DNA from 4 places in the Spartinivicinus poritis genome. Region 3 is predicted to be linked to each of the others. Evidence: predicted binding sites of a transcription regulator. Region 3 holds the regulator's gene; each other region holds the start of a gene.
What was found. Region 3 encodes PhoB, which activates phosphate uptake and scavenging genes when phosphate is short. Its sites were predicted from a motif close to TGTCATANNNNTGTCANA; they were not measured.
Positions count from the first base shown of each region.

Region 1: a site for PhoB is predicted at 2,125-2,142, ahead of ORQ98_RS06500 (alkaline phosphatase). Genes of this name have one in related genera too.
Region 2: a site for PhoB is predicted at 1,444-1,461, ahead of ORQ98_RS24540 (PA3496 family putative envelope integrity protein). Genes of this name have one in related genera too.
Region 4: a site for PhoB is predicted at 1,691-1,708, ahead of elbB (isoprenoid biosynthesis glyoxalase ElbB). Genes of this name have one in related genera too.

Region 1 is NZ_JAPMOU010000005.1:201,356-204,562, reverse strand. It holds gene ORQ98_RS06505 (MlaA family lipoprotein) at 1-45, opposite strand, end outside; gene ORQ98_RS06500 (alkaline phosphatase) at 343-1,962, opposite strand; gene phnX (phosphonoacetaldehyde hydrolase) at 2,410-3,207, shown strand, end outside.
Region 2 is NZ_JAPMOU010000053.1:11,662-14,868, forward strand. It holds gene ORQ98_RS24535 (DUF4123 domain-containing protein) at 169-1,056, shown strand; gene ORQ98_RS24540 (PA3496 family putative envelope integrity protein) at 1,213-1,404, opposite strand; gene hexR (transcriptional regulator HexR) at 1,787-2,641, opposite strand; gene uvrD (DNA helicase II) at 2,893-3,207, shown strand, end outside.
Region 3 is NZ_JAPMOU010000006.1:50,690-53,896, forward strand. It holds gene phoR (phosphate regulon sensor histidine kinase PhoR) at 1-1,046, opposite strand, end outside; gene phoB (phosphate regulon transcriptional regulator PhoB) at 1,049-1,738, opposite strand; gene ubiA (4-hydroxybenzoate octaprenyltransferase) at 1,912-2,787, opposite strand; gene ORQ98_RS06865 (chorismate--pyruvate lyase family protein) at 2,815-3,207, opposite strand, start outside.
Region 4 is NZ_JAPMOU010000011.1:143,268-146,474, reverse strand. It holds gene ORQ98_RS11220 (thioesterase family protein) at 111-581, opposite strand; gene elbB (isoprenoid biosynthesis glyoxalase ElbB) at 779-1,432, opposite strand; gene ORQ98_RS11210 (hypothetical protein) at 1,970-2,542, shown strand; gene ORQ98_RS11205 (C40 family peptidase) at 2,597-3,091, opposite strand.

The sequences.
Region 1 (3,207 bases), on a different contig from region 3:
TAAACTACAACAAGTGAGCGCAAGCCATTTTTTTGCAAGTTGCATCAAGCTTTAACCTCATTCAATACTAACCTAGTTCATTACTGAACAAAATCAGGCTACCTTATATAAAAGGAGAATATAACAGTTTAAAAGCAGTCAGAAAAACATTTTGCAACAAATTATTGGGCTGATCACAAACGTAGCCCCATATTTTAGATCAAAAAACAGACAACACTCATCGCATCAAAACACATGCTACAAACAAGTTTGCTTTTTGGAGTTTCATTATAGTTCAAAAAAAGCTATGCCTTTCCTACTTTACCAAGGCTAAGGAAAGGCAACAGCATTATTAGCTACTACTTACCTTAAAGCAGACTTCAGTTTTTGCCCAATATCTGTATGATGTTGAATGGTTGCAAAACTTTTGATCAGTGACTCAGGCCCATAGGCCAACACAGCAACTGGCGTATGGGTATGAGTGCCCGTTCCCCAGACTACGTTTTGTTGTTCTGCTAACTCACGGCCTAATAAGTTAAGCTTTACCTCATCACCATATACATAAAATGCAGTAAAGTCAGTGACTTTAGGGAACTGCTTCAAGCTAAGGTATTTGTGATCAGGCTGATAATAGGGATTTTTAGCTGTCGCTAAAATTCGCTCAGCCTGCGCATCGGTAATTTTAAACTCACTGTTTGCATTAACAATCTTCACTAATGCTTTTTCGTCTTGCTGATTTTTAGGCAGCGCCCAAAATTCTGCAAACATAGCACTAAAACTTTTTTGTTGACTGTACAGCTTGTCTAAAATAGTTGGGCTGCCAAAGTTAAAATTAGGCTTAAACTTGACGTTTTTAAATGCATTGCCAGATAAGGTAGATGCTTTTGGTAAATTTGCAGCAGAATAACTAAAGCCAAATGACCCTGTTTCATGATCTGCTGTTAATACCACCAGGGTATCATTGCGGCCTTTCGCCCATTCCAGTACAGCCGCAATGGCCTCATCAAATTTAAGCATCTCATGCAACATAGTACCAGCATCATTATTATGGCCAGCCCAATCGATTTGACCCCCTTCTACCATCAAAAAGAAGCCATCTGGATCATTTGATAATACTGCCAGTGCTTTTTCGGTCATTTCCCTCAGGCTCGGTTCACGCCGATCAGGATCATTCTTTACCTTGTTATAAGCAATTCCATCCAGCATGCCAGAACTACTGAATAATCCTAACACTTTGCCATTATTAGAAGCTGCTGTTAGTTGATCACGATTAAAAGCCAACTGGTAACCAGCTTGCTTAGCTTCAGCCAGCAGGTTTAGATTATCTTTTCGTTTTGATTTTAAGCTAATCTTGTCGCCCACCATGGCGGTTACCTGATCATGTAACTTGCCCGCCTTTGCTGCATCTTTGGGAATCCAGTGGCGCAATCCGCCAGATAACATGACATCAGGTGCTGTTGCCAACATATCTTCTGCAATTTTATTTTCCAACGATCGATGAGGCTGATGAGCAGCAAAGGAAGCAGGTGTTGCATGAGTTAAACGCGTATCAGAAACCAAGCCGGTAGCTTTGCCTGCTTTTTTAGCCTGTTCTAATACTGTTTCAACCGCATTTCCTCGATCATCTAAACCAATCATTTCAGAGCCTGCAGGTAACCCCGTTGCTAACTGAGTAGCCGAGCTGGCTGAGTCAACTACAATGGCGCCTGCGGGGTTATGCATTGACAGCCCAACCACTCCCCTATCAGCCAATTGAGCCATTGCTGTTTTACCTTGCGGATAAATTGAGTGAGGCGCTTGCCTTGCATAAGCTTCCAGCAAACCAACCTGTTGTGGCCCCATTCCATCCCCAATTAAAAAGATAATATTCTTTACTTTGCTTTCAGCAGCAAATGCTGTTGAAGCACTTACCACACAAGCAGAGGCCAAACCCCCCCTTGCCAGCCACTTAAATACTTTTTTCAGGCGTTTGTTGCTATTCACACCACTACTCCCCTTTAAGCTAAGCGTTCTAATGCAACCCATGCTGCATTCAGTTAATTAACTAAATTTATTATCTGTTTTTAATTTACTGACTGCTGAGCTGATGGTAAAGAGGTCATCATGTAAATTTCATAGAATATTCATAAAAATAAACCGAGTTTATTTCATATAACTGTCATGTTATTTTTTTATAGTAGGCTGAGGAAAGTGTACTTAAAATGCCAAGCATCATTGTTAGACAATATTTTTTGACTATCTTCTGTAGTGTTAGAAACTAGGGTTTTTTTAACTATCCGGCTACACTATCTTAAAGCCTTCATGACTTTTTACTAGGAGTATTACTTGTACTGTGACTAAACTGATTGGTAGGATAAGCCCAACACTAAAATAGGTTATTTGTCGTCTGCCGGACGCTGTAGCAGTCGCTAACTAATAAGGAACATAATAATGCAGGAGCAACCAAAGAGTTACAGCAATCAGCGCAAATACATTGGCAAAGTCCAAGGCGTCATCTTTGATCTCGCTGGTACTCTCATCGACTTTGGCGCAATGGCACCAGTAGAAGCATTGCAAGCAACATTTGCTGATCATAATATTGACTTGCCTGAACCACTTCTCCGTCAACTCAATACTTCTGATTACCAGCAACAGTTAAAACAGTTGCTAGATGAAGGAATGGTGAGTGAAGCCTGGTCAAACCAATATGGTCGACTACCCAGTCATGAAGATTTAGAAAATTTACAGCAGCAGTTTATTCCTCATCAGATCCAGTCTATTTTAAATCATGCCGACTTAGTACCGGGTGCCATTGAATTAGCGAAGCAATTACTTAAACAAGGCATTAAACTAGGTATCAATACAGACTACAGTCGCAGTCTAGTAGCAGACTTACTGCCAGAATTACACAACAAAGGGGTAACTACAACCAGTGCTGTGTGTGCTAATGAAGTATCCCGTGGCCGCCCTTATCCTCATATGAGTTTGAAAAGCGCTATTGAACTAGACGTTGAACATATCCATGCTTGCGTTAAAGTTGATGATACAGAATCTGGCATCGAAGAAGGCTTAAATGCTGGCATGTGGACAGTTGCAGTGGCAGTCAGCGGCAATAAAATAGGTAAAAGCCTCGAAGATTGGCAAGCCCTCGATAATACTCAGCAAGATACGTTAAGAAGCGCAGTAACTATTCAACTGTATCGCACTGGTGCGCACTATGTTATTGACACTATTAAAGATCTTCCCGCT
Region 2 (3,207 bases), on a different contig from region 3:
AGTAACAAAACACAAGAACTTGAGTACTTTATGTTATCCAGAGTGTTTAATAATTAAAGCAATAACAGGTTATAACTTAGCCATTAGCAATGGCTTTTTACAATAATCGGGGCGATAAGAAGCAGTTTAAGTGAGATCAAGCTTAGGCTGTGATGCAAAGGAGGGAGTATGTTGCTTGACGAGTATAGACAGCAAATAAAGGTTGCACTCGAAAAGCACAACCATGCAGGGCTCTATTTCATAATAGACTCAGCCAGTTTGCCAGAATTACCGGAACGAATTTGGGAGTTAGAAGATAACCCTCAATGTGATTCGCTATTTAGGGGTACACCAGAAGAAGAACTATGCGATGTGGCACCGTACTTGATAAAAGTAAATATCAATACTCAGCTATTTGACTGGTTGTTACAGCAGTCTGCAGAGTTGCCTGTAGGTATATTTATTATTAGTCATTGTGAATATGTACAGCTATATAGCCACTTTAAAGCTGCATTAGAGATAAATTTACCTAATCACCACTGGGCGCATTTTAAGCTGTATGATCCCCGAGTGATTGCTGGGCTAAATGCTGTTTGCAATAAGCAAGCATTTGCAAGCTTGCTGGGGCCTGCTAGTGGCTGTATTTATGTTGACTTGTGCAGTAGGCAAGTGTGTCAAATCGAAAATGAACAGGCCAGTTGTTATCATTATGAAAATAAAAAGTTAACGTTCACACTAACAGAGTGTCAGTTGGAACAGCTAGTAGAATTGAGCATGCCATTTGCTGTGGTGGATTATTTGAGGCTTCAGCATGCAGAATTGATAACATCAGATGTGTATGCTGAGCTTTTATTGTTTGCAAAGCAAAACCTGAAACAACATAAAGAATTGTCAGGTATTGTAGATAAGGAAAAGCAGCCTGTATTGGGCAACTTATGTAGGCTACTGTCTCCTGTCACTCAAGAATATTCGATCATTGAGTCAGCACTAAATAACGCACAAATGGCAACTTATATATCAGCACGGGAAATTACCAATTTGTTACAACACTACCGGGCTCGAAAAATCTGTGCCTGATTTAGCTATAGCGCTTAGTTAATTTTTCAAGATATTAGCCTTCCCCATCCAATGACATAGCTTTAGGATAATATTGCTATAAGTTGCATGAGGAAGGTTGTTGCTCCTTTTGTTTTATAACACATATCAGGTTAATCTATTCCAGATTTTGGCCGACTATTCATCCTCCCAGTAATCTTCGCCAATTAAATGATTTAAGCGTTTATTCTCAAAATAATCCTCAATGGCGCGCCTTGCCTCTAGAGAGCGTTGAGAAGACTTTTCTCGGCTGCTATTACTGGTTGTTGACCTTTCAGTAGAAGAGATGAAAAAGGGCTGGTTAGTTTGGTTGGGTACTTGTATTTGCATAGTGCCGCATCCCTTTCTGGTGTTAGTAATTGGTTAAGATGCAATAGCTTTATGACAATATTATTAAGTTTTTATATTTGTATTGTTAGTGTGATTTAAATATCCAACGGTGTAATTTAAACTCCAACTGCCTTCAAATTTATGTGCAACAGCTGACAAAGTGCTTAAACTTAAAAGCAACTTGCTGCCTACCCAGAAAAGAACTGTTATTCACAAAATGTAAGTTGTTATCCAGCGACTTTTCCTAAGGCCAATGTAACAGCAGAGCAGCCCGCCGTTAACAACTTTTTAATAACATTTTCAAATTACCAACCCAGTTAAAATGAAAATATTTTACTAGTTATTATTTATTGTGTGCTACGGGTGGGTTGTATATACAAGTTTATGGAGAGGATATACGCAGTGTGCGTAAGTTGTTCTTAACTGTTTTTAAATGAGCGGCTAATTCTGGCCCACGAGACATTGCGACGCCCATTGCCAAGATATCAATTACTACCAAGTGAGCAATTCTTGAGGTTAAGGGAGTGTAAACATCCGTATCTTCTATTGCTTCTATGTGTAATGCAAAGTCACAAAGTGATGCTAGTGGGCTTTCTTTGGGGCATATGGCAATGACTTTAGCCTGTTGTTTGTTAACTAGCTGGATTGTATGTATTAACTCTCGAGTGCGGCCAGTTTGGGAAATAGCAATGACGCAGTCTTCAGGCGTTAATGTAGCAGCAGACATCGACTGCATGTGGGGGTCTGAGTAAGCTGCGGTTGATAGCTGTAAGCGAAAAAATTTATGTTGAGCATCAATGGCTACAGCGCCTGAAGCGCCAAACCCATAGAACTCTACCCGTTTGGCCACAGATAAAGCATTGATTGCTTGCTCTAGAACTAAATTATCTAAACTATCACGAACACTTGATAGAGTGCTGATGGTAGAGTCGATTATTTTTGACTTGTAGTCGGCAGGGGAGTCATCTGGGCTAATGGCAAACTGTCCAAAGCTACTACCAGAGGCTAAACACTGTGCAAGTTGTAACTTGAAGTCCTGAAAACCACTACAGCCCACTGCACGACAAAACCGGAGTACCGTTGGTTCGCTTATCTCAGCTTCTGTTGCCAGGTCGGCAATACTGATATGCATTACACGGGCAGGGCTATTAAGTACAAAGTCTGCCACTTTCTGTTCAGATCGACGAAGTTGACTGTAGCACTGCTGGATTTGTTGTAACAGCTGAATAGAAACCATGTGAGGTGAATCTTTGCTGGGCCTATTTGTAGTTATACTACAAAAAATGCATACAAACTATATGGAAATAAGGCTAAGCCAGTCTAACCTGGATATTTTATGGCTATCCAGGGACCTTGTGACTTGTTGAAATGTCTGGTTTAGCATTGCAAGCTAAGGTTGCTCGCCGCTAAACTAGGGCCAAACTCTGACCTAATTAAGCAAGCTTATGCTTAATTTCTGCTCTAACTACTGCCTGACTATAAATCACTATGGATGTATCCCAAACTTTAGACTCATTAAATACTGCTCAGCGTGAAGTAGTTGCTTCACCCATTGGAAATTGTCTGGTGTTGGCTGGTGCAGGTAGTGGTAAAACACGGGTATTAGTGCACCGTATTGCTTGGTTAATTCAAACGGAAGGTATTTCGCCACATGCCATTATGGCCGTGACCTTTACCAATAAAGCGGCAGCAGAAATGCGTAATCGAATTGAATCTTTATTGGGGGTGAGTACCCGCGGAATGTGGGTGGGCACTTTTCATGGGTTAGCTCACCGTTTATTGAGGCTACACTGGCGAGACGCC
Region 3 (3,207 bases):
CACCAATGCACATCAATTTGTCCTGCAGCGGGAGTGTACTTGACGCTATTAAAGATCAGGTTAGAGATAGCGCTATGCAACTCTCGATCATGGCCTAGCAGTTTTGCACTTTCTGGACAAACCAGCTGGATATGATGACAACGGTCACCACTGAGCGCTTTGGCATCACTAATAATGTTTGACAAGATCTGCTGTAAGCAAATTGGCTTTAAATCAGCTTGTCGGTCGCTGGTTTCTAGTCGTGATAACAACAGTAAGTCGCTGACCAGATTTTCCATTCGGTCTGATTGTTGCTGCATTTGCTGTAAGGCGCGTATCCAGCGTTCAGGCAAAATATCAGCGTTATCCAGCAAGGTTTCCAGATAACCTCTGATCACTGTCAGGGGGGTTCTTAATTCGTGGGAAACATTTGCCACAAAGTCTTTTCGCATTTGCTCAAGATTATGCAGTCGGGTAATGTCTCGTACTAACAACAAGCGATCATTGCGACCAAACAGGGTAATGTTGAATTGTAAGATGAGCTGGTCATTGATGGGGGAGGGTACTTCCAGCGCTTCTTGATATTCCTTTTTGTCGAAATATTTGAAAAATGCTGGGTCTCTGATTAGGTTTGTGATTAATTGCCCCTGATCTACAGGGCTCTTAAATCCGAGCATGGCTTCTGCAGCTTGGTTCCACCATTCCAGGTTGCCCTGATTGTCAACCATAATCACAGCATCATTAAGCGCTGCAGTAGACTCTTGAACGCGGTCAATCACTGCTTGTAGCCGGGCGCGCGCCTTTTGATCTCGACGCTGTAGCCGGTAGATAGCATCAAATATATCTCCCCAGATACCACGACTTTCTGGTGGCTCTAGGTGATTGTGCTCACTTTCTTGAAGCCAATGGCTGAGGCGAAAAACCTGTAACAGTGTCCAGCTAAGGTATCCCGCTAAGACAATTGCTAAAACCCAGGCCACTTCTCCAATAGCTACTCCAAACAACACACTGACTACTACAGTGATAGCGAGCCGCTGAATAATTTCGCCTTGCCAGTTAACTTTCACCGTTAAGCCTTAGTTGAGAACCTATAGCCAGTGCCTCTAACGGTCTGAATAAAGCGATCATGGCCAGTGCCTAGTGCTTTACGCAGTCGTCTGATATGAACATCAACGGTACGCTCTTCAACGTACACATTGCCGCCCCACACTTGGTCTAATAACTGGCCACGGGTATAGGCTCGCTCTTGATGTGTCATAAAGAACTGCAATAAACGGTACTCAGTAGGTCCCATCTCAGTCGGCTTACCGTTAATGCTAACTCGGTGGCTGATTGGGTCCAGCTCAAGCCCTTCAACCCTGATGGGCTCTTGAGGTTCCTGAGCGCCAGAGCGCCTCAATACTGCTTTCAAACGGGCAACCAGTTCTCTGGGGGAGAATGGTTTGGTGATGTAGTCATCTGCTCCCACTTCCAGGCCCTGAATTTTATTATCTTCTTCGCCTTTGGCGGTTAACATGATGATGGGAATATTGGCCGTAATTTCATCACGGCGAAGCCGTCTAGCCAATTCAATTCCACTGGTTCCTGGTAGCATCCAATCAAGCAAAATTAGATCGGGTTTCTTATCGATCATGATGCTATGCGCATCTTGCGTGTTATCTGCTTCCAGACATTCGTAGCCTGCCATTTCGAGTGCAACTGCAATCATTTCTCGGATGGGGGCCTCATCGTCCACTATGAGTATTTTTTTGCCAACCATTTTCAAGCCTTCTCTCGCTTTCAAGTTGTCAGCAGAGCATTACACAGTCTTTATGTTACATTTGCATGACATTCGTATGGCTCTGCCCTGAAAGTGTTTCCAATCCATGAGTTTTATGACTGTGGCTCAATACCACAGTGAGAAGTTTTCCTAGTTATTACCTACAAATGAAACTAAGAAACAGCACTATCACAAACTATTCCAACAAAGACAAACATGCCTGCCCAGTGATTGTTTAAAAATGCTTTAAAGCATTGGGACCGATCACGATCTTTGATTAAGTACTGCTGATAGATAAACAGCCCAGCCATTAAACCGATGCCAATAAAGAACAGCCAACCACGCTGAAATAAATAGCCTACCCCTGCTAACAAAGCTAGAGTAATTATTTGTAATAAGCCAATCATAAGTTTATCAGCTTTCCCAAATAAAATAGCAGTAGATTTGACGCCTATTTTTAAATCATCATCTCTATCTACCATGGCATAAGCCGTATCGTAGGCAACTGTCCAGGTCAGATTAGCCAAAAACAGTAACCAGATAGCATGGTTTAGCTCTCCAGTTTGAGCAGTATAGGCCATAGGAATCGACCAGGAAAAAGCAGCCCCTAATACAATTTGTGGGAAATGAGTGTAGCGCTTCATAAAGGGGTAGCAAATCGCTAAAGCCAAGGCACCAAAGCTCAGTAAAATAGTCAGCTGATTAGTAAATAACACCAGTACCAGCGCAATTGTACAAAGTGCTACAAAGCAGCCAATTGCTTCCTTAAGCGTTAGCTCACCAGTAACCAGTGGCCGACTTTGAGTACGTTTAACATGGCCATCAAAGTGACGATCAGCAATATCGTTGATTACACAGCCTGCGCTGCGCATTACTGTGACACCTAAGCAAAAAATAATAATCAGGTGCCAATCTGGCAGACCATCAGCAGCTAGCCACAAGCTCCAAAGGGTTGGCCAAAGCAATAGGTAAAGACCAATAGGGCGGTTTAAACGGGTGATACTCAGCAATGCATTGAGTTTGTCAGAAGAGCTACTGGTTATTTCCATCCTGTTAGTCACTATCAATAAGCATGATTATGTTAGTTGTTGCAGTGAAAAAATCGTCGGCAAAAATAGTTCACTTACCGCTAGCTGCCGCTGGTTAATGATAAAAACCGATTGCCTGCCCCAACAGTCTTGATTAATAGCTGAGTGCGCTATTGTTGAGGGCATGGGTAATGCCTGCAGCTGCTCATGACTAAAGTGAGCATACTGAAAGTTTGGGTTACGTTTGCTACTGGCATGAGTAAATAATAACTTGCCTAGTGGCTCTGTATCGAGACTGAGTAGTGGTTGACAGCTTAGCAAGCCGGTAAATGCTGGTATCACAGTACGTGCATAGATTACTGGCTGCTGGCAGACACACAGAATCACTTCACGAATAAATGCTGACTGCTGCTCTGGAATACCCAACTGCTTTTGTTCAGA
Region 4 (3,207 bases), on a different contig from region 3:
AAAAATTATTCGCGAATAGTATATGTCAGCGTCTATTTATTAGCTTAGAAAGTAAAATGTTACCTTGTAGATGCTTTAGAAGTATATCTAAATTAAGGGCTGTGGGTTAATTACCCACATAAATAGGTTCCTGTTCCTACGGCGCATAGATCATTCCGATTGTTATAAAACTCTGAGCGAGTCACTGCTACTTTATTACCGGATCTTAATAATGTTGAGCTAACGTAAAAACTTTCTCCTCTGCCTGGGCGTAAATAATCGACTCGTAAGTCGATAGTACTCACTCGGGCTAAACGCTGGATACGTTCTTGAATATCAACATGTTCTAGCTTACGAAATGCTCCTACTAGCGCCATGGCGCCACCGCTGACATCAATCATAGATGAAATAACGCCACCATGTAAAATGCCTGTTATATAGTTACCAATCAAGTCTTCTTTCATTGGTAAGTGCATTTCAACTAAATTAGGAGTGACATTGGTTATTTTCATACCAACTAACTGGTTGAAAGGAACTTTATCAATAAAGCTCATGACGGCAGCTTTAATTTCGGGTAAAAATTCTTCATATCCAGTAGTCATATTGCAATACTCTAGCAATCAGTTAGTACCAACGTTTGGTTAGCCATCAATGGACTAACCGCCAACCCGGATATTTCTATGGATTTATGAAATATTCGGGTTGGCGATTGAATTCTAGAGGTATTGTATCATTAAGCGCAACTTGTTGTGTTAAATAAAAGCAATGACTTGCTTCACCAAAAGCGCAACTTGTTGTGTTAAATAAAAGCAATGACTTGCTTCACCAACTTAGCAATCCCATCTGCCGCTTCACTAATGCGACTGGCTAACATATAGGCTGGTGTGGTTACCAGCTTATGTTTTTCATCAACAACGATATCATTAACTACACAATTTTGGTGAATGACGTTCATTTGCTCTAATGCTGCTGCGGTTTCTTCATCATTGCCAATAGTGCACCTCACTGGCTCACCAAAAATTTTGCCGGCAAGTGCAGGTGCAATGCAAATTAAACCAATAGGCTTGTTATTTGTTGCAAATGATTGACATGCTTTTTGAACACTTTCTGGCATATCCATTGTGGCCCCTTTAGTTGCAAAATTGGACAAATTTTTAGCTACACCGTATCCGCCAGGTAATATTAGTGCATCAAATTCACTGGTAACTAATTGGCTTATATCCTTTATGTTACCGCGAGCAATTCTTGCTGATTCAACCAAGACATTACGTTTTTCTGGAGTAGCTTCACCAGTTAAGTGATTGACAACATCGGCTTGATCTATATCAACAGCGAAACACTGATAATTTATATTTAATAAGTCAAGGTTAAGTAGGGTTAAAACAGACTCATGAATTTCAGCGCCATCAAGAAAGCCACAGCCAGACAGAATAACAGCTACTTTTTTGGTCATTGTTAATGTTCTCCAATTATTTGTGCTAGTCGGGACTCGTTTTTAGGTGTAAAAAATTAGCAAGAATACCTGCAGTGATAGGTGCATTCTACTTTAGTTGTATATTGCTAATAGCTGCATAGTAGCAAACCAGTTTGAAAAGAGAAACAGACTAGATAGTCATTATTTTATAAGCTGTTGTATCATTCGTGAACAATTTTTAGGGGTTACCGTCGTTTTTTACTCTATAAACCTATTATTTATAGTTTTATAGGGCTTTGTTACTTAATAGTCATATCTAATAAATTATTCGTACAGAATTCTAGTTATACCTTAGTTGTAGTGTTTGGTGTTGATTTGTAGTGTTTCACGAAAAATATATAAGTATTCAGACCTATTGTTGTTTTGTTAATAACTGCTTGTAAAGTATCGTTTACATACGAAAGTTGTTTTTAGTAGGTTTTCTTCTGAGGATTAATGACAAAGAAAAATTTAACTTGCTATCATATCTGTCACTGAAAACATTGTTGCCCAAAAATTAAATAAAAGGATAGATTGATGAAAAAAATAGCAAAAAAAATACTCACTACTGCGGCTTTAATTAGTGCTGCTTTTGTTGGTAATGCAATGGCAAACAATTATCTGCCAATGACTATTGGTGATTATGTTGTTTATCAAGGTGATAAATCTAACCAGCAAATCCCATCAAAAGTTGTTGAAGATGATGGTACTTGGAAGTATTTTAAAAACTTTGGTGGTTTGGGTGACCTTTGGTTGCATTTAAGTGATGATAATAAAATATACGTTTGGTCTGAGGCTGATAAAAAAGTACAGTTGTTTGTAGATTTGAATTCAGCTGAGGGTAATGTACAGAAAGTAGGTATTGCTCCTTGTAATAACGGTGAGGTAACAATTACTAGCCGTGCCGAAGAAGTAAAAGTCCCTGCTGGTGCTTTTGATAATATAATTAAGCTATCATTCCGTAATAATTGTGCAGATGCTGGTGTAACTGAGCTGTGGTTAGCGCCAGAGGTGGGTGTAGTTAAATGGTCTGAAACGTCAATTATGGGGCCTAGAGATTACCAAATGGTTCATGGGAATGTGTTAGGGAATACTTATCCAAAGAAATAGTTTGTATGTCTTTTTTAAAGACAGGCTGGGTAGCCCCTAGCCTGTCTTGTTTTTTTACAAAACTCGTGTTGTTTTCCAATAGTGTCGTTGCCAATAGGGCTGATTAAGCTTAGATATAATTACCCCTTTGGATTTGGATACATGTAAAAAGCGATTGTTTCCCAAGTATATTCCAACATGTTGATAATTACGGCTAGTTTTAAAAAATAGCAAATCTCCTGATCGACGGCTTTTTAATGAAACTGTTTTACCTGTACGAGCTTGCTGTTTCGTTGATCTGGGTAGTTGAATTTTAAAGACGGTTTTATATGTTTGCTGAACAAAGGATGAGCAATCAATTCCTGATTTATTGGTTCCACCATACCGGTAGGGTACCTTTTGCCAGTGCTGATAATGCTGTTCAAGTCTTTTGGTAATGGCTTGTTCAGAAGCTGATGCAGGAAGCGGATCTTCTGTTATTGTTGGTGAAAAGCTGCATGCAGAAAGTAAAGTGAGCAAACAGCCAGTTAGCAGGGTTAATGCAGTAAGTCTTAGTTGAGTTATAGGCATTCAGTCCTCATTCGGTCAACATATCAAAAAAGGTTTTGCAGCTTAGCCCGGATATTTCACTAAACATACGGACTTTCAATAGTTTATATAGTTGATATTAACCGAAACTGAACCCA